DNA from 2 places in the Limnohabitans sp. genome. Region 2 is predicted to be linked to the other one. Evidence: riboswitches for the same ligand, from Rfam matches in the RefSeq annotation. Region 2 holds a riboswitch; the other holds the start of a gene.
The links. A riboswitch is a leader RNA that binds a small molecule or an ion and turns the genes downstream of it on or off. The one in region 2 is predicted to bind S-adenosylhomocysteine.
Positions count from the first base shown of each region.

Region 1 (9,306 bases), on a different contig from region 2:
CAGATTGCTCGATGGGCAGTGGTTGGCGGGTGCTGCCGATTTGCCTGATTTGCCAGCAAGCAGTGCGTCATCGGTGCGTTTTTTTGCCTTGGTGCAGTTGGGCGATGGGCGTTACCTGAACCAATCGGTGCGTTTGGTTCAGCTCATCCATGTGATGGAGGCCGCAGGCTTGACCGACCCCCTCATCCGGATCACGGTCGCTGAAACCATGGAGGCGCGCCAGCAATTGACGCAGCGGATTTTCCGGGGCACCTTGAGAAGTCAAGGCCTGCTGCTGTTGGCGGCGGCTTTGTTGGTGGTGTTGGGGGTGCAGTTGGGCATCCGGCCGCTGGAGGCTTTTCGTCGGCAACTGGCGGGTAAGGCCGAAGATGATTTTTCGCCCATCCAACCCCCCGATTTGCCGCGCGAGTTGCAGCCCCTGATCGACACCCTGAACAGTTATCTGGACCGTCTGGGCCGGTTGATTGACATCCGCAAGCGCTTTCTGGACAACGCTGCGCACCAGTTGAGGACCCCTTTGACGGCGCTCAAAACACAATTGGCACTGGCCCAGCGCAACCCGCATCCCGAGCAGGCGCAGGCCTTGCTGCAGGCGGCGCGGCAGACCACCGACGATGCGGTGCGCTTGACCGAGAAGATGTTGACCATGACGCGTGTGGAGCACGCCCGTGAAATGCACAGCCCGCAGCCGGTTCATTTGGTGGTTCTGGCCAGGCAAGTCACCCAGACCCATTTGTGGCGAGCGCACCAAAGGGGTGACGATCTGGGCCTGGAAATACTGGACACCCGCGGCGTGGTCTTGGGGTTAGAGCTGTTGTTGAGTGAAGCCCTGAGCAACCTGATTGACAATGCTTTGCAGCATTCCAAGCCTGGAGCACACATCACGGTCAGGGTTGGGCCTTCGTGGGTGGAGGTACAAGACGATGGCCCCGGGATTGCGGCGGCGCATCAGGCGCATGTGTTTGAGCGCTTTTACCGCGCTGCACCCTCGGGGGTGTCAGGCAGTGGTTTGGGCCTGGCCATTGTCAAGGAAATTGCCCACCTGCATGGTGCAGTGGTCGGTGTCCACAGTCCTGTCAAAGACGGCAGGGGCACCGTGGTTCGGCTGGGGTTCACGAGCGCCCAGCCAATGGACACGTGAAGTCCTCATCCCAGAGGATGGAGGGCGGGGTCTCGGGCTTGCAGCCTGGGGTGGCAGGGCTGCAGTTGGACAGTTGTTCCTTGAACTCCAGTCGCAGCTCTACTCGGCGACTTTTTTCAGGCTGGTTCAAGATGGCAGAGTTGAAAGAGGACCCGCCCACAAAGAACAGGTCTCTGATCGTTTGACGGTCTTCCTGGCTGAGTGCGTTGGGTGCTTTGGCATCGAGCAGCACACACAAGACACGTTGCGAACGTGCCAAGCTCAGATTGAGGTTGTACAGGTAAGAACCCTCGGGGCTGGCATAGCCGTCCACCACAAACCGTTTGAGCCACATCTGACATGCAGGCGTGCGTGCAATGTCGAGCATTTCCGGGACGAATTCACGCAGGAAGTTGGCGCGAAGGCTGTCCAGTTGGTGGCTGTCTTTGGGAAATTCAGCGAGCGAACCGAATTCCAGGGTTTGTCCACGCAACTGCACCCCCGCAAAAGACTTTTGGCGGGTGATCAAGGCGATGTCCTCAAGGCAAGTCGAGATGGTGCTTTCTCGTTGGATGCGGGCATCGTCCATTTGTCGCAAGCCTTCCGTGACGCTCAGCAAAGCAACGGCCATGGCTACCAAAAACAAAACCATGAGCGCGGTCATCAGGTCGGAAAAAGAAATCCAGAACGGCTTTTCCGCATCGTTCCTGCGTCGTCTGTTGGGGCGGGTGTTCGGTCCCATCGTCTTCAGCGTTGGCTGGCTGTGGGCGATGTGGCGCGCAATTGCTGCAATATTTGCAGAGACAGCCTGGTTTGCATTTCGGTGGCCAGGGTGAGTCTCTCCAGGTGTTGTTCACCGCCATGGGGCGCAAAGATCGTGTCCAGATGGTGCTGAAGTTGCTCCACCTGCCGATAGCGGCCTGTGAGTAAGGACTTCTCAAACCAGGTGAAGACCATTGCCAAAGTGATGGCCATGGCAGAAACCAAAAAAGCGTGCCCCACTGTTTGTACCAGTTGGGTCAATTCGTTTTGCACCTGCTGGGGTTGAGAGACATCAAATCCGATCAGACCCGCAATCAAGCCTGTGAAGGTGCCAATGATGCCCACCCCGGTCAGGATGCCCGGGATGTGGCTGAAAAAGTGGGTCTGAAGGGGCGAGTCGACCAAGGCTTGCTCTGTGAAATAGTGCTCGGCGTAGCTGCTGGCTTGCCACGGCCCGGAGCGTGCAAGCGTGCTGGTTTCAAGCTGCTGGAGAGTTTCCACAGCTTGGTTGTACTCCTGCCAAAGTGTTGCCAGTTGCGCATCGGTTTGCGCCAGGCGTTCAATGGCAGACAGGTCCAGCCGCCCACCGTCAGCGTTCGTGTTCATGTGGGCAAAAAATGCGCCAGACAATTGGCTCACGCGCTGCCTGGCAGCACCGATAGGGCCTGCATCAGGGTTTTGCCATGGGGTTTGCAGCGTGCGGGCATATTGTTGCCATGCATGATGCAAGGCGGGGTTGATGGTGGTTTCTTGCTGCAGAGACGTCAGATCGATGGGAGCCTCGGCAGGCCGTGTGGCCAACTGACCCAAGGTCGAATTGACCGCATTAAACTGGTTTTTGAGAACAAGGGCCGGTATGACAAACCGGAACAGGTAGTGCAGACCGATCAGCCCCAACACCGCTGCAACGGTCCATAGATGCCAATAGGCAGCAAGATGTTTCATCAGGTCGGGCATGGTGGTTTGCGGGTGTGAAGATTTTTTTCAGTCTAGCAAATGTCCCATGCAAAATCCCCCGGCGCATCGGGGCGGCTTTGGGTGGGCAAGCCATCGGCTGATGGGTCTGCGATAGAATGCCCGCTTCCGAGGAGCGTTGCAGCGCCCCCTGGCTTGCCAACAAGTCGGCAGCGGGGCGTGAGGCTCGGAACACTTTAAAAGCAACGACGCTCATCCACATGACGTGAGGTGAGCCTGTTTCGGTTCAGTGCTTCCAATACGCATGTGGCCCTTTCACATTGCTTTGGAGTTTTCACATGAACGCACGTATTCCGACGGCCGTCAACGCAGACTGCATCATTGCCGATATCGGCTTGGCGGACTGGGGTCGCAAAGAAATCAAAATCGCCGAAACCGAAATGCCCGGCCTCATGGCCATCCGCGAAGAGTTCGCCAAGGCCCAGCCCTTGAAGGGCGCACGCATCACCGGCTCGCTGCACATGACCATTCAGACGGCCGTGCTGATCGAGACCTTGCAAGCCTTGGGCGCCGATGTGCGCTGGGCCTCTTGCAACATCTTCTCGACACAAGACCACGCAGCTGCCGCCATTGCCGCTGCAGGTACGCCCGTGTTCGCCATCAAGGGCGAGACCTTGGCCGATTACTGGGATTACACCCACCGCATTTTTGACTTCGGCGCTGCAGGCACCGAAGGCGAAGGCCCCAACATGATCCTGGACGACGGCGGCGATGCCACGTTGTTGATGCACTTGGGCAAGCGTGCTGAAAAAGACGCCAGCCTGATCGCCAACCCCACCAGCGAAGAAGAGACCTGCCTGTTCAATGCCATCAAGGCCAAACTGGCCGTGGACCCGACCTGGTACAGCCGCAAGGGCGCGCACATCATCGGTGTGACCGAAGAGACCACGACCGGCGTGCTGCGCCTGAACGAAATGGCCGCCAAGGGCAGTCTGATGTTTCGTGCCATCAACGTGAACGACTCGGTGACCAAGAGCAAGTTCGACAACCTGTACGGCTGCCGCGAATCGCTGGTTGATTCGATCAAGCGCGCTACCGACGTGATGATCGCCGGCAAAGTGGCCGTGGTTGCCGGTTACGGTGACGTGGGCAAGGGCTCGGCACAAGCCCTGCGCGCCCTGAGCGCCCAAGTGTGGGTGACCGAGATCGACCCGATCAACGCCCTGCAAGCTGCGATGGAAGGCTTCAAGGTCGTGACCATGGAATACGCCGCCGACAAGTGCGACATCTTTGTGTCCGCCACCGGCAACAAGAACGTGATCCGCTACGAGCACATGGCCGCCATGAAAGACGAAGCCATCGTCTGCAACATTGGCCACTTTGACAACGAAATCGACGTCGCTTCTTTGGAAAAGTTGCAATGGGACGAGATCAAGCCGCAAGTTGACCACATCATCTTCCCCGACGGCAAGAAGATCACCCTGTTGGCCAAGGGCCGCTTGGTGAACTTGGGTTGCGCCACCGGCCACCCCAGCTTCGTGATGTCGTCTTCGTTCGCCAACCAGACCATCGCCCAGATCGAGCTGTTCACCAAGCAAGACCAGTACGAAAACGGCAAGGTCTATGTGCTGCCCAAGCACCTGGACGAAAAAGTGGCCCGTTTGCACCTGAAGAAAGTCGGCGCGATGCTGTCCGAACTCAGCGAAGAACAAGCCGCTTACATCGGCGTGTCCAAGAACGGTCCTTACAAAGCCGACACTTACCGTTATTGAAATCCACCTGATGCGCATCGACCAACTTCTCGTGGAGCGCGGCTTGGCCGCCTCCCGTTCTCAAGCTCAACGACTGATTGCTGGGGGCGTGAAGTGGCAGCAGCCCGACGGAGGTTGGCGCGCGGTGGTGAAAAACCGCGATGAGGTGCCCGAGAGTGCTGCTTTGCAGCTGCTCGACGACGCCGAGTCGCGCTATGTGTCGCGTGGCGGCCTCAAGCTCGAAGGGGCCTTGAAGGCCACGGGTGTTCTGGTAGATGGTTTGCGTTGCCTGGATGTGGGGCAAAGCACGGGCGGCTTCACCGACTGCTTGTTGCAGCACGGCGCGGCCGAGGTGGTGGGCATTGATGTGGGCCACGCCCAGGTGCATCCGCGCATCAGCCAAGATGAGCGGGTGGTCTGCATCGAAGGCGTGAACGCCCGCGAGCTGGAACCCGGTGATGAGCGGGTGCCAGAAGCGCTGCAGGGTTTTGACCTGATGGTGGGCGATGTGTCCTTCATCTCGCTGACCTTGGTGTTGCCGGGCGTGGTGCATTTGCTCAAGCCCACGGGCCAGTTGCTCATGTTGGTGAAACCCCAGTTTGAGCTGCAGCCGGGCCAAGTGGGCAAGGGCGGCATCGTGAAAGACGACACCCATTTTCCGTTCATCGAAAACCGTGTGCGCACAACTTTGACCGAGTTGGGCATGCAAGTGACGGCTTGGTTGGACAGCCCGATTGAAGGTGGCGACGGCAACCGTGAATTTTTTGTGCAGGCCTGTTGGCCTGACCCTGCGTCAGTGGCTCCCGCACGCGAAAAAGCACGCGAAGCCCACGAGGCTGATCTGGCCGCCTTGGCCTATGCCAAGGCCAACGACTATTGAATTTTTGAAGGTGTTGAGATGTCTGGTTTGAAGCTGCCCATCAGCCTGGAATTTTTTCCACCCAAAACCCCCGAAGGCGCAGACAAGCTGCGCGGTGTGCGTCAAGCGCTCTATGGCTTAAAGCCAGAGTTTTGCTCGGTGACCTACGGCGCTGGGGGCTCCACACAAGAAGGCACCTTTGCCACCGTGGGTGCGATCCTGGCCGAGGGCGTGCCTGCGGCCTCGCACTTTTCTTGCATTGGTGCGACCCAAGCTTCGGTGCGCGCTGAATTGGCCAAGCTCAAAGCCATGGGCGTCAAGCGGCTGGTGGCTTTGCGCGGCGACTTGCCCAGCGGCTACGGTGCTGGTGGCGAGTTCCATTACGCCAGCGATTTGGTGGCCTTCATCCGAGCTGAGACCGGTGACGATTTCCACATCGAAGTGGCGGCCTACCCCGAAATTCATCCTCAGGCCAAGTCCCCCGATGCCGACTTGCACGCCTTTGCCACCAAGATAAAAGCCGGGGCCAACTCGGCCATCACGCAATACTTCTTCAACAGCGATGCGTATTTCCGTTTTGTGGACGGCGCCTACAAACTGGGTGTCGATGTGCCCGTCGTGCCGGGCATCATGCCGATTACCAGCTCAGCACAATTACTGCGCTTCTCAGACGCCTGCGGGGCCGAGATCCCGCGCTGGATCCGGCTGCGCCTGCAAGCCTATGGCGACGACACTGACTCCATCAAGGCCTTCGGCCTGGACGTGGTGTCCGACCTTTGCGAGCAACTCATCAACGGCGGCGTGCCCGCTATCCATTTCTACACCATGAACCAAAGCGCGGCGACGCTGGAGATCGTGCGTCGCCTTTGACTGGCGCAGCCCCATCTGTTCAGTGGTTTGCCACACACAGTGCGAGATAGCAACGCATACCCTTGATGAAGCTCAAGTGGACCTGCGGCTGCGAGTCCCGCCTGTGTTCGTTTGATGTGCATCAAGAGCACACATCGTCGCCAATATTCCAATGAAATCGAGAGGTTTGTCTCTCGCTTACAAAAGGAAAATCGACATGAAAAAACAAACTTGGTGGGTAGCACTGTTGCTGGCGGGATCGGTCACGGGCGCGATGGCACAAGGCCTGGGCGAAAGCCCGTGGCAAATTCGCTTGCGCTCCGTGCATTTGGACAGTGTCAACAAGGACACCACCCCTTTGGGCCTGTCCATTGACAACAAGACCTTTGCAGAAATTGACTTCACGTATTTCTTCAGCAAGAACTTGGCCGCAGAACTGGCCTTGACCACCCACCAAAAGCAACGGGTCTATGCCAACGGCACCGATATCGGCTCCTTCAAGCATTTGCCACCAACTTTGCTGATGCAGTACCACTTCACCGACTTTGAGGGCTTCAAGCCCTATGTAGGCGGGGGCGTCGCCTACACCCGTTTCAGCGGCGTGTCTTTGCCACCGGGTGTCACTTTGGACAGCCACAGCTGGGGCACTGCCTTCCAAGTGGGTGTGGATTTTCCGATCGATAAAAATTGGTCGATCAACCTGGATGTGAAAAAAACCAATATACGAACCGATGTGTATGCCGACGGCAGCAGTTTGGGCCGCTTGCGGGTGGACCCTTTGCTCTATGGCGTTGGCATTGGCTACCGTTATTGAGGGGGTGAAACACCAGGTCGTCTAGGCTGTGGCCATCCCAGATCAAAGGTAGGGGTTCGATAACCCCAGACCGGCCAGGATGGCCACCTCATAGGCCTCCATTTCTTGCGCGTCGGCGGTGCTGTTCTCGTGGTCCCAGCCTTGCGCGTGCAAAGTGCCGTGCACCAGCAAATGCGTGTAATGCGCTGCCAGCGTTTTGCCCTGCTCTTTGGCTTCGCGGGCCACCACCGGGGCGCACAGCACCAAGTCGGCCACCACCACCGGCTCTTGCTCGTAATCAAACGTCAGCACATTGGTGGCGTAATCCTTCTTGCGGTAACTGTTGTTCAGTGCACGCCCTTCTTCTTCGCCCACGATGCGCACGGTGATTTCGGCATCGTCGGCCAAAGCGTGGCGAATCGCTCGTAACACCACATGGCGGGGCAGGGCGGCGCGGTGACGTGCCGCATTGGGGATGTTCCCAAATTGCAGGGACAGTTGGAGTTGTTGCAAGGGCATGGGCAAGAAAAGTCTGTGTGTAGGGTGTTGGGTGCGCGTATCGTCGCCGCGCAGTGCAGGCAACTCAATCGTCGCTGGTCAATGGTTTGCGTCGGGTGCTGATGCCCGCCCTCAGCGGCGCGCTGCCTTGCGCGTCGTAGGCGTCCACGATGCGGGCCACCAAGGGGTGGCGCACCACGTCGGCGCTGCTAAAGCGTGTGAAAGCAATGCCTTTGACCCGCTTCAAAACCCGCTCGGCGTCAATCAGGCCGCTCAGTTGCCCCTTGGGCAAGTCGATCTGACTCACATCACCCGTCACTACCGCCTTGGCGCCAAAGCCGATGCGGGTCAGGAACATTTTCATCTGTTCGGTGCTGGTGTTTTGCGCCTCGTCCAGGATCACAAAGGCGTTGTTCAGCGTGCGCCCGCGCATGAAAGCCAGTGGCGCGACTTCAATGGCGTTGCGCTCAAAGGCTTTTTGCACTTTGTCGTGGCCCATCAAGTCGTACAAGGCGTCGTAAAGCGGGCGCAAGTAGGGGTCGATCTTTTGCGACAAGTCGCCCGGCAAAAAGCCCAGGCGTTCACCCGCTTCCACTGCCGGACGGGTCAGCACAATGCGCTGCACGCTGGCGCGCTCGAGTGCATCCACCGCGCAGGCCACGGCCAAATAGGTTTTGCCAGTGCCCGCCGGGCCAATGCCAAAGCTGATGTCGTGGCTGGCGATGCTTTCCAAATAAGCCGCTTGCACCGGTGTGCGGGCCTTCAGGTCGGCGCGGCGGGTTTGCAGTACCGGCAAGTTAGCCTCTTCGCCGCCGCTGTCGCCCACCAGCATGAGTTGCACCATGTCGGGCGAAATCGGGCGGTCAGCCCGCTCATAGACCGCTTGCAAAATCTCCATGGCCCGCATGGCCACGGCCTTGGGGCCATCCACCTTGAACTGTTCGTGGCGATGCGCAATGCTCACCTGCAAGCCCGCTTCGATGGTGCGCAAGTGCGCGTCCATGGGGCCGCACAGGTGCGACAAGCGGTTGTTGTTGTGCGGAATGAAGCTGTGTCTGACGATCAAGTGGATAATCCTGTTCTTGGGGATTTCGACCGGTGTGTGCAGGCCGTTGAGCCCCGATTTTCCTCTATCCGTGCAATCCAAGGGCCACTCTCTATGATCGGCAAAATCACCGGCATTCTCAGCGACAAAAACCCACCCGAGGTGATCGTGGACTGCCATGGCGTGGGTTACGAGGTGAATGTGCCCATGAGCACGTTTTACAACCTGCCCGCCACCGGTGAAAAAGTCAGTCTGGTCACGCACTTTGTGGTGCGCGAAGACGCGCAAATTTTGTATGGCTTTGCCACCCTGGCCGAGCGCGAGGCGTTTCGTCAGCTCATCAAAATTTCTGGTGTCGGCCCCCGCACCGCTTTGAGCGTGCTGTCGGGCATGAGCGTGACCGATCTGGCGCAGGCCATCACCACCCAAGAAGTGGGGCGCTTGGTCAAGGTGCCCGGTATTGGCAAAAAAACCGCCGAGCGTTTGCTGCTCGAACTCAAAGGCAAGCTGGGCGGTGACTTGGGCGGCTTGTTTGCGGTGAACACCCCCGACGCGCAAAGCGACATCCAACAAGCTTTGCTGGCGCTGGGTTACAGCGACAAAGAAGCCGCTGCCGCCCTCAAGAGCTTGCCCGCCGATGTGGGGGTGAGCGAGGGCATCAAGTTGGCACTCAAAGCCTTGAACAAATAAGCAAGGGGGTTTGCTTGCATTTGG
Region 1 is NZ_JAAVVW010000002.1:558,976-568,281, reverse strand. Features, by position in the region: gene HEQ17_RS02825 (cell wall metabolism sensor histidine kinase WalK) at 1-1,141, shown strand, start outside; gene HEQ17_RS02820 (flagellar motor protein MotB) at 1,113-1,862, opposite strand; gene HEQ17_RS02815 (MotA/TolQ/ExbB proton channel family protein) at 1,868-2,839, opposite strand; S-adenosyl-L-homocysteine riboswitch at 2,962-3,058, shown strand; gene ahcY (adenosylhomocysteinase) at 3,136-4,569, shown strand; gene HEQ17_RS02805 (TlyA family RNA methyltransferase) at 4,580-5,428, shown strand; gene metF (methylenetetrahydrofolate reductase [NAD(P)H]) at 5,447-6,277, shown strand; gene HEQ17_RS02795 (OmpW family outer membrane protein) at 6,474-7,070, shown strand; gene ybeY (rRNA maturation RNase YbeY) at 7,113-7,568, opposite strand; gene HEQ17_RS02785 (PhoH family protein) at 7,633-8,613, opposite strand; gene ruvA (Holliday junction branch migration protein RuvA) at 8,707-9,282, shown strand.
Region 1: it holds a riboswitch for S-adenosylhomocysteine, as region 2 does, so the genes downstream of both, ahcY (adenosylhomocysteinase) here and metH (methionine synthase) in region 2, are expected to answer to the same signal.

Region 2 (9,306 bases):
GCGGCGAATGCCAAAAAGCTGCTGCCGGTGCCGATGAAGCTGGCCAGCAGGGCTGCGGCGGGCAGGGCGTTGGTGGCGGGGTGGGCCACCGCAAAGGCCAGGGGGATGGCGGCGTAGAACACGAAGTCGAGCTGCGATGTCCAGGAAGCCGCCCGCGTCGGTGGGCTGGGTCAGGCGGGCCACGCTGCCGTCCAGGCCGTCGAGCAAGCGCGAGGCCAGCAGCAGCGCCAAGCCCCACCACCACGCTTGCAAGCGCAATGGCCACGGCGGCGGCCATGCCGATGGCAAAGCCCAGCCAGGTCAGCGCGTCGGCGCTGATGCCTGCGCGCACCAAGCCGCGTGCGGCGGCGTTCAGCGCGGGGCGCAACAGGGTTTGGGCGTGGCGGTCAAACATGGTGGTCAAACATGGGTGTGGCTTTCTTCGGCGGCGCGCAAGTGGCTCAGTATCGGGTTTCAAAGCCATGGCATTGACCGATTGCAACGATTTCAACAAAAAGATGGATCGACACGGACCGGGTGTACCCACCGGATTTTTCGGTTCACGTCAGATTGGCCGCCTTCATAACAGCGGTTTGCTCTTGATATTTGGCTTCATCTGGTAAAGCTTTTGGCCAACCACTTTCATGCCCTGGGTCGTTTAAAGAGCGCAAAACTTGAGCGAAGCAAGTTCAGGCAGAGAGGGTTAAGGGCAAATTGAGCAACAGGTTTTGCGGCTTGAGCTTGAGTAAACCCTGCTCGTTCATGGCCAGGCCCAGGTAAACCACCTTGCCCCGCACATCAGCGCGCATGTCATCCGGATTGGCAAAACGCAGCTTGAACAGGCTGATGAGTTGCTGCTGGCGCTTGGCGTCCAACTCAACGCCTTGGTAGAGGTCATTGAGCAAAGCAGTAGCCGTCACGTCCAGCCCCACATGCCAGCGCCAAGCCGGATCGTCCACCTTTTGCACCGGCTCGATGCTGACCGACACACCCAAAAAGTGCTGCACCCACAAGGCCAAGACGCTGGACAAGGCTTTCAGGCCCGAGCGGGCGTTGACCATGCTCAAGATCAGGCCGTGCGGCAATTCGTTTTGCAGTTCATGCGTCATGTCGAGCAAAAAGGCGTAACGGCCCAGGCCCTCGCGCTGTGCGAAGTAGCGTTCAGCGTTGTCCGGGTGCAGCACCTTCACATCGACCGCCTTGAGGGGCGCGCCGCCTTCCATCAACAAGCGGCCCATCTCACCCAAACCCCCGGTGGCTTTCAGGCTGTCCAGGGTGTCGCTGTCGCCCGACAGCACACGGCCCCCTTCGATGGTGATGCGCTGGCGGCGAAACAGCAGCTCAGCAGCACGCCATACCCACGCGTCTTGCACCTCGGCCAGCACGTTGCACACAATGGCCTGCACCACCACATCAATGAAGAGCGGCGGCATTTGGATGTTGCCGGATTTTTGCCAAGCCATGTAGGCCGCTTCCAGCGAACCGGCGCTTTTTACGTCATCCCGAAAACGCAAAAACAGCTCGTAGTTTTCACGCGCATCGTCGTCCTTGAAAGCCTTGAGTTGCGCGGGCGTCACCTGCATCAAAGGTGCATCCAGCAGCGCCTGGTGCAATGCGCTTCTCAGCCTTGCAAGACTCCTCCACCAAAGCCAACTCTGGGCGCTCCAACCACAAACGCCAATAGTCGGGCGTGGCGCTCATCCAGCCCCGCTCGTTGCGCGAGAGGTGCTGGTGACCGCAGGACGTCCAAAAATTGAGCATGGTGTTCAGAGGTTAGGGGCCAACAGGCGTTGCAGGTCTTTCACCTCAACCCCGCTGCGCTGCGCGAGGTCTTGCACCTGGTCGTCGCCCACTTTGCCCGACGTTGAAGTACTGCGCCTCGGGGTGCGCGATGTAAAAACCGCTCACGCTGGCCGCAGGCGTCATGGCCAGGCTCTCGGTCAGGCCCATGCCAATGTCTTGGCATTGCAGCACATCGAACATCGCTTGTTTGGCGCTGTGGTCGGGGCAGGCGGGGTAGCCGGGCGCGGGGCGGATGCCTTGGTATTTTTCAGCGATCAACTCTTCGTTGCTCAGCGCCTCGGTTGACACGTAACCCCACAGGTCGGTGCGCACTTTTTTGTGCAGGCATTCGGCCAGCGCTTCGGCCAAGCGGTCGGCCAATGACTTGAGCATGATGGCGCTGTAGTCGTCGTGCGCGGCTTCGAAAGCCTCTGCGCGCTTGTCGGCGCCGATGCCCGCGGTGACGGCGAAAAGGCCCACGTGATCGGGAGCCACGCCCACGGGCGCGACAAAGTCGGCCAAGCAGCGGCTGGGGCGCATGACACCATCGATCATGTGTTTTTCGGTCTGCTGACGCAGGCCGCGCCACGTCATGGCGACCTGGCTGCGCGAGGCGTCTGAATAAAGAGCGATGTCGTCGTCATTGACGCTGTTGGCAGGGAAGAGGCCCAACACAGCATTGGCTGTGACCCAGCGGCCTTCGATGATTTTTTTCAGCATCGCCTGGCCGTCGGCATACACCTTGCGCGCCTGCTCGCCTACGATCTCATCATCCAGGATAGCGGGGAAAGGTCCGGCCAAATCCCAGGTCTGGAAGAAGGGGCCCCAGTCGATGTATTGCGCGATCTCGGCCAGGTCGTAGTTCTTGAACACGCGGCGGCCAATGAACTTCGGGGGAGTGGGCACGCCTTGAGCCCAGTCGATGGGCGTCTTGTTGGCGCGGGCCTGCGCCAGCGTCCACATCGGGGTTTGTTTTTTGTTGGCGTGCTGCTCGCGCACCTTGTCATAGTCGGCATTCAGCTCGGCGATGTAGTTCGCGGCTTGCTCGGACAACAAGCCCTGCGCCACGCTCACGCTGCGCGAGGCGTCGGGCACATAGACCACCGGGCCGCTGTAGTGGGGGGCAATCTTCACGGCGGTGTGCACGCGGCTGCAGGTCGCACCACCGAATCAACAGCGGCATTTGGCGCTCGCGGAAGTAGGGGTCTTTTTCCATCTCGCCCGCCACGTACTGCATCTCTTCCAAGCTCGGCGTGATCAAGCCTGAGAGGCCAATGATGTCGGCGTTCTCGGCTTTCGCTTTGGCCAAAATTTCGTGGCAGGGCACCATCACGCCCATGTTGACCACTTCAAAGTTGTTGCATTGCAAGACCACGGTGACGATGTTCTTGCCGATGTCGTGCACATCACCCTTGACGGTGGCGATCACGATCTTGCCCTTGGCTTTGACGTCTTGACCGGCCGCTTCTTGCGCGAGTTTTTCGGCTTCGATGTAGGGCAGCAAATGCGCCACGGCTTGCTTCATCACGCGCGCGCTCTTGACCACCTGCGGCAAGAACATCTTGCCCTGGCCGAACAAATCGCCCACCACGTTCATGCCGTCCATGAGCGGGCCTTCGATCACGTGCAGCGGACGGCCGCCTTTGGCCAAAATCTCTTGGTACGCCTCTTCGGTGTCGTCGTTGATGAAGTCGGTGATGCCGTGCACCAAGGAATGTGACAGGCGCTGCGCCACGCCGACGGGGGCCTCGGGCGTGCCGCGCCAAGCCAGTTTGGCGCTCTCGTCTTTGGCCGCTCCCTTGGCGCTGTCGGCCACCTCCACCAAACGCTCGCCCGCATCAGGGCGGCGGTTCAGCACCACGTCTTCCACCCGTTCGCGCAGCGTGGGCTCCAGGTCGTCGTATACGCCGACCATGCCTGCGTTGACGATGCCCATGTCCATGCCCGCCTGGATGGCGTGGTACAGGAACACGGTGTGGATGGCTTCGCGCACCGGGTCGTTGCCCCGAAAGCTGAAAGACACGTTGGACACGCCGCCGCTGACCTTGGCGCCGGGCAGGTTCTGTTTGATCCAGCGCGTGGCTTCGATGAAGTCCACGGCGTAGTTGTCGTGCTCTTCGATGCCAGTGGCGATGGCAAAAATGTTCGGGTCGAAGATGATGTCTTCCGGCGGGAAGCCCACCTCGTCCACCAACACGCGGTAAGCGCGCTCGCAAATCTCGATCTTGCGTGCGTAGGTGTCGGCTTGGCCTTTTTCGTCAAACGCCATCACCACCGCAGCAGCGCCGTAGCGCTTGACCAGCTTGGCTTGGCGTTTGAACTCGTCCAAGCCTTCTTTCATGCTGATCGAGTTGACGATGCCCTTGCCCTGGATGCAGCGCAGACCGGCTTCGATCACCGACCATTTGGACGAGTCCACCATCACCGGCACGCGGGCGATGTCGGGCTCACCAGGCCATCAGGTTCAAGAAACGCACCATGGCCGCTTGGCTGTCGAGCATGGCTTCGTCCATGTTCACGTCGATCACCTGCGCGCCGTTTTCGACCTGCTGCCGCGCCACAGCCAAGGCCTCTTCGTACTGGCCGTTCAGGATCATGCGGGCAAAGGCCTTGGAGCCGGTCACGTTGGTGCGTTCGCCCACGTTGACGAACAGCGACCCGGTGCCGATGGAGACAGGCTCCAGACCGGACAACTTCATGGGGGGGACAGACACGATTTCAGACGCGACAACAGACACGGGCTCACCTTGGATCATCAGGTGAGCGTCGTTGTGCAAGATCATTCAGACATTGAACGGCCCCAAGCCTGACCTGCTGCGCCTATTAGGCGGCGGGCTGCAACGCTCCTTGAGGAAGCTGGGATTTTAACCGCGTACAAAGCAAAAAGACCCTTGTTTTTAAGGGGGCAGCCTTGCCGACGCGGTCAAGCTGCACCTACCCGCGCCCTGTCAGTACTGCTTGTAAGGCAAGAACTTGCCCGACAGCACCACGTTCACGCGGTCGCCCTTGGGGTCGGGCTGGCGCACGATGTCCATGCTGAAGTCGATGGCGCTCATGATGCCGTCGCCGAACTCTTCGTGGATGAGTTCTTTGATGGTGGTGCCATACACGCTGACGATTTCGTACCAGCGATAAATCAGCGGGTCGGTGGGCACTTGGCTGGGCAGAGAGCCTTTGTAGGGCACCACTTGCAGCCATTTGATTTCTTCGGCGGTCAGGCCAAAGATTTTTCCGATGATTTTGGCTTGCTTGGCATCAAAGGTCATTTGGCCGAGGCACCCGGCGGTGACCCACTCTTTGGACAAGCCGACCTTGTCGGCGACGTCGCTCCACTTGATGCCCTTGGACACTTTGGCTGTGATGATTTTTTCGGTGATGTCTAAACGGTTCATGAGAGACCTCTTGGGGGGTTGGTGAAAAAGAAAGAATCAATGGGCTTTGGCGCGTGACACCAAAAAATCGACGATGTGGTTGCGCATGTCGTAATAACCGGGCAAGTGGTGCAACTGGGCGCGTGTGCGTTCGCGTGGCAGCGGGTTGACCACCACTTCGGCCAGGCCCCCTGGCACATAGCTGCCGCCCGATTCGTTGCCGTTGCTCATGAGCAAGATGCGGTCCGACAGCAAAATCGCTTCGTCCACGTCGTGGGTGATCATGAAAACGGTTTGCTGTGTTTGGCGCACGATGGCCATCAGTTCGTCCTGAATCGTGCCCCGTGTGAGTGCGTCGAGGGCTCCAAAGGGTTCGTCGAGCAGCAGCATCTTGGGCTGGATGGCGAAGGCTCGGGCAATGCCCACACGCTGCTTCATGCCGCCCGACAGTTGGCTGGGTTTTTTGTCGATGGCGTGCAACAGGCCCACCATGCCGACGTGCTTTTCCACATGCACGTTCACTTGCGGCGTTTTCCATTCGGGCCACTTGGACCGCACAGCAAACGCGATGTTTTGCCGCACTGTGAGCCAAGGCATGAGCGCATGGCTTTGGAAGACCACACCACGCTCCAGGCTCGGGCCTGCGATCTCGCGACCGTCCATGAAGGCGTGGCCCGTGCTGGCCGTGTCCAGACCCGCCAGCACATTCAAGATGGTGGTTTTGCCACAGCCCGAGTGGCCGATGATGCAGACGAACTCGCCTTTGTCGATGGTGAAGGTCACGTCCGAAAACACCGGCTTGTCGCTTTGGTAGGCCTTGCCCAGTTTTTCGATTTTGAGGAAAGCGTTCATGGCTTTGGCCTTGGGTTGGAATGCATGGGTGTCGGATGACAAAGGCGCGATCAGCTCGCGTTCGGTGGCTTCACTCCACATAGGTCACCGCCTTTTGCAATTGGGCAAACGCCAGGTCCAGCAACATGCCCACCACGCCAATCACCAGCACCGCAAAGATCACGTTCACCAGAGACAGGTTGTTCCACTCGTTCCACACAAAGTAGCCCACACCCGTGCCGCCCACCAGCATCTCGGCGGCCACGATCACCAGCCAGGCGATGCCCATGCTGATGCGCATGCCGGTGACGATGGTCGGGGCAGCAGCGGGCAGGATCACCAAGAAGGCTTTGCGCAGCGGACGCACCTCCAGCGTGCTGGCCACGTTGAGCCATTCACGTTTGACGGCGGCCACGCCAAAGGCCGTGTTGATCAGCATGGGCCAGACCGAGCAGATGAAGATGACGAAGATGCCGCTGACTTCCGAGTCTTTCAGGGTGTACAGCGCCAGCGGCATCCAGGCCAAGGGGCTGATGGGTTTGAGCACCTGGATGAAGGGGTCAAACGCCTTGCGCATGAGTGGCGACATGCCGATCATGAAACCCACCGGCAAGGCCACCAACACGGCCAAGAAGAAGCCCAGGGCCACCCGGCCCAGAGAATGCGCGAGTTGGATGCCGATGCCTTTGTCGTTGGGGCCTTTGTCATAAAACGGATCGGCCAGGTGGCCCAGCATGGCCTTGCCCACTTCAAGCGGTGGCGGAAACCCCGTGGTTTTGACCGCCCCCGGGTCTTTGCCCATCATCTTTTGGTATTCGATCTCTTCGGCCGTCATGCCCGCCTTGGAGGCGCCGGCCACCGTTGGGGCAGTGGCCGAGAGCTGCCAGGCCCCCAGAAAGACCAAGAACATGAGCAGCGAGACCATGGCCGCGCGCAAATTGAGGTGCGTGGTTTTCATGTGCCTTAACCCATCTTGTTGATCGCGAAGCTCTTGATGTACTCCTCGGGCTTGGCCGGGTCAAACTCTTTGCCCATGATCTTGTGCTTGGGGTAAGGCGTGGTGGCTGCAAAGCTGTGGCCCAGCTCTTTCATGTGCTTGCGCGCATCGGTGATGAGGAACACTTTCTCGGCGATTTGCTTGTAGTTCACATCGCCTTTGACATAACCCCAGCGCTTCATTTGCGTGAGCATCCACACCGCCATGCTTTGCCAGGGCATGGGGTCAAAGTCCGCGCGACCGGGCACGTTTTGCACCTTGCCCAAACCGTCGGCAAACTTGCCGGTCAGCACTTGGGCAATCACAGCCTCGGGCTGGTTCAGGTACTGCGCGGGTGAAATCACCTTGGCGATCAGTTCCCGGTTTTCGGGCTTGCGGGCCATGGCTGCGGCCGTGAGCACCGCGCGGTAGAGCGCTGCGAAGGTGTTGGGGTTCTTCTGGATGAACTCGGTGCTGGTGCCAAAGGCGCAGCAGGGGTGCCCGTCCCACAGCTCTTTGGTCAGGATGTGGATGAAACCGACTTCGTCGAACACCGCCCGCTGGTTGAAGGGATCGGGTCCGAGGAAACCGTCGATGTTGCCCGAGCGCAAGTTGGCCACCATCTCTGGGGGTGGTACCACGCGAATTTGCACATCGGTGTCGGGGTTGATGCCGTTTTCGGCCAAGTAATAGCGCAGCAAAAAGTTGTGCATCGAATAATCGAAAGGCACTGCAAACTTGAAGCCCTTCCAGTTTTTCGGGTCGCGGTTGTTCTTGTGCTTGACAGCCAGCGTGATGGCTTGGCCGTTGATGTTCTGGATGGTCGCCACATTCATGGGCGTGGCGTTGGCGCCCAAACCCATGCTGATGGCCAAGGGCATGGGCGACAGGAAGTGCGTGGCGTCGTACTCCTTGTTGATCATCTTGTCGCGAATCAGCGCCCAACCGGCGGTCTTGGTCACTTCGACATTCAGGCCCTGCTTTTGGTAAAAGCCCAGCGGATCGGCCATGATGAGTGGCGTGGCGCAGGTGATCGGGATGAAGCCGATCTTGAGGTTGGTTTTTTCCAAAGGGCCTTTGCTTTGCGCCAAGGCCTGCAAGCTGGCCACAGGCAGCACGCTGGCAATGGCGGCCATGGCGGTCTTTTTGCCCACTGCGCGCAAGAACAGGCGGCGCTCTTCGTCGTGTGGAAACAGCGACTTGACCAGTGTGGCCTCGATGAACTCCTGGCTGTAGGCCTCGAACTCGGCGGTCTCTGAACGCGCACGCAACTGGGCTGCAGCCGCATCGGCTGCAACAGCCGCATGGTGGTCGGCGGGTGAATGGTCACGGCCGCAGCTGCACTTGAGCATCAGGGGACGGTCGGCGTTGTACGGGTCGAAATATTCAGACATGGCAACCTCGCTTTGTTGGAGATGCTCAGGTCTATGCAAGCTGCGGGCCAGAAAACCTTGCCCATGCGCCATTGGGGGCGTGCTTCTTCATTTAGCAAGCCGCTTGTCGATGCGGCGTAGGGCTGGCCCTACAAATCCCGGGCAGGTCGAACCAGGTCAATAGCGCCCGACGATGCTTTGCGCATACAAAGCCAACTCCACATCGTTCTTGGTGCCGGTCTTTTCCAGGATGCGTGCACGGTAAGTGCTCACCGTGTTGGGGGCCAGACTCAGTTGTGCACCAATTTCGCTCACGGTGTGTCCCTGGATCAACAAAAGATAGACCTGGTGTTCGCGGTGCGACAGCATGTCGATCCCGGTTTTGGTGCGTCCTTGGCTGACCAAGCTGGCCAAGGCCTCGGCGGTGGCCCGCGTGACGTGCATGCCGCCTGCGGCCACGCGGCGCAGCGCGGCCATCAGTTCATCCGGGTCGGTGCTTTTGTTCAGATAACCCGAGGCTCCGAGCTGAATGCAGCGCACCGCGTATTGTTTTTCGGGGTAGGTACTGAGCATCAGCACGGGCAGACCCGGCCAGTCCCGCCGCAGCGCTTGCAGCACATTCAGACCGTCCATGCCCGGCAAGGCGATGTCGAGCAAGACCACATCGAGGCCCTGCAAGCCCTGCAGCCTGTGCACCTCGTCCAGCACGCCGGGACCGGTGTCGGCCTCGGCCACGACCTGCAGTGCGGGGTCGTCGGCCAGCACCATCTTCAGGCCCTCGCGCACGATCTTGTGGTCGTCGCCCAGCAGCACACGCACGGCGGCGTTCATGCGGCCACCTCGTGGGCAGCCAAGGGCATGGACAAGCGCATGCGCGTGCCCCTGCCGGGTTGGCTGTCGATGTCGATCACGCCACCAAAGTGGCGCGCCCGCTCGCGCATGCCCAGGATGCCGTAAGCCTGCGGCGACTCAAACACCTGTGGCAAAGCACCGC
Region 2 is NZ_JAAVVW010000003.1:2,209,763-2,219,068, reverse strand. Features, by position in the region: gene HEQ17_RS14065 (hypothetical protein) at 1-122, opposite strand, end outside; gene HEQ17_RS14060 (DUF6352 family protein) at 669-1,562, opposite strand; gene HEQ17_RS16080 (DUF6352 family protein) at 1,510-1,740, opposite strand; partial or broken gene metH (methionine synthase) at 1,746-4,460, opposite strand; S-adenosyl-L-homocysteine riboswitch at 4,516-4,616, opposite strand; gene cynS (cyanase) at 4,710-5,153, opposite strand; gene HEQ17_RS14045 (ABC transporter ATP-binding protein) at 5,190-6,065, opposite strand; gene ntrB (nitrate ABC transporter permease) at 6,055-6,921, opposite strand; gene HEQ17_RS14035 (CmpA/NrtA family ABC transporter substrate-binding protein) at 6,927-8,333, opposite strand; gene HEQ17_RS14030 (response regulator transcription factor) at 8,490-9,143, opposite strand; gene HEQ17_RS14025 (PAS domain S-box protein) at 9,140-9,306, opposite strand, start outside.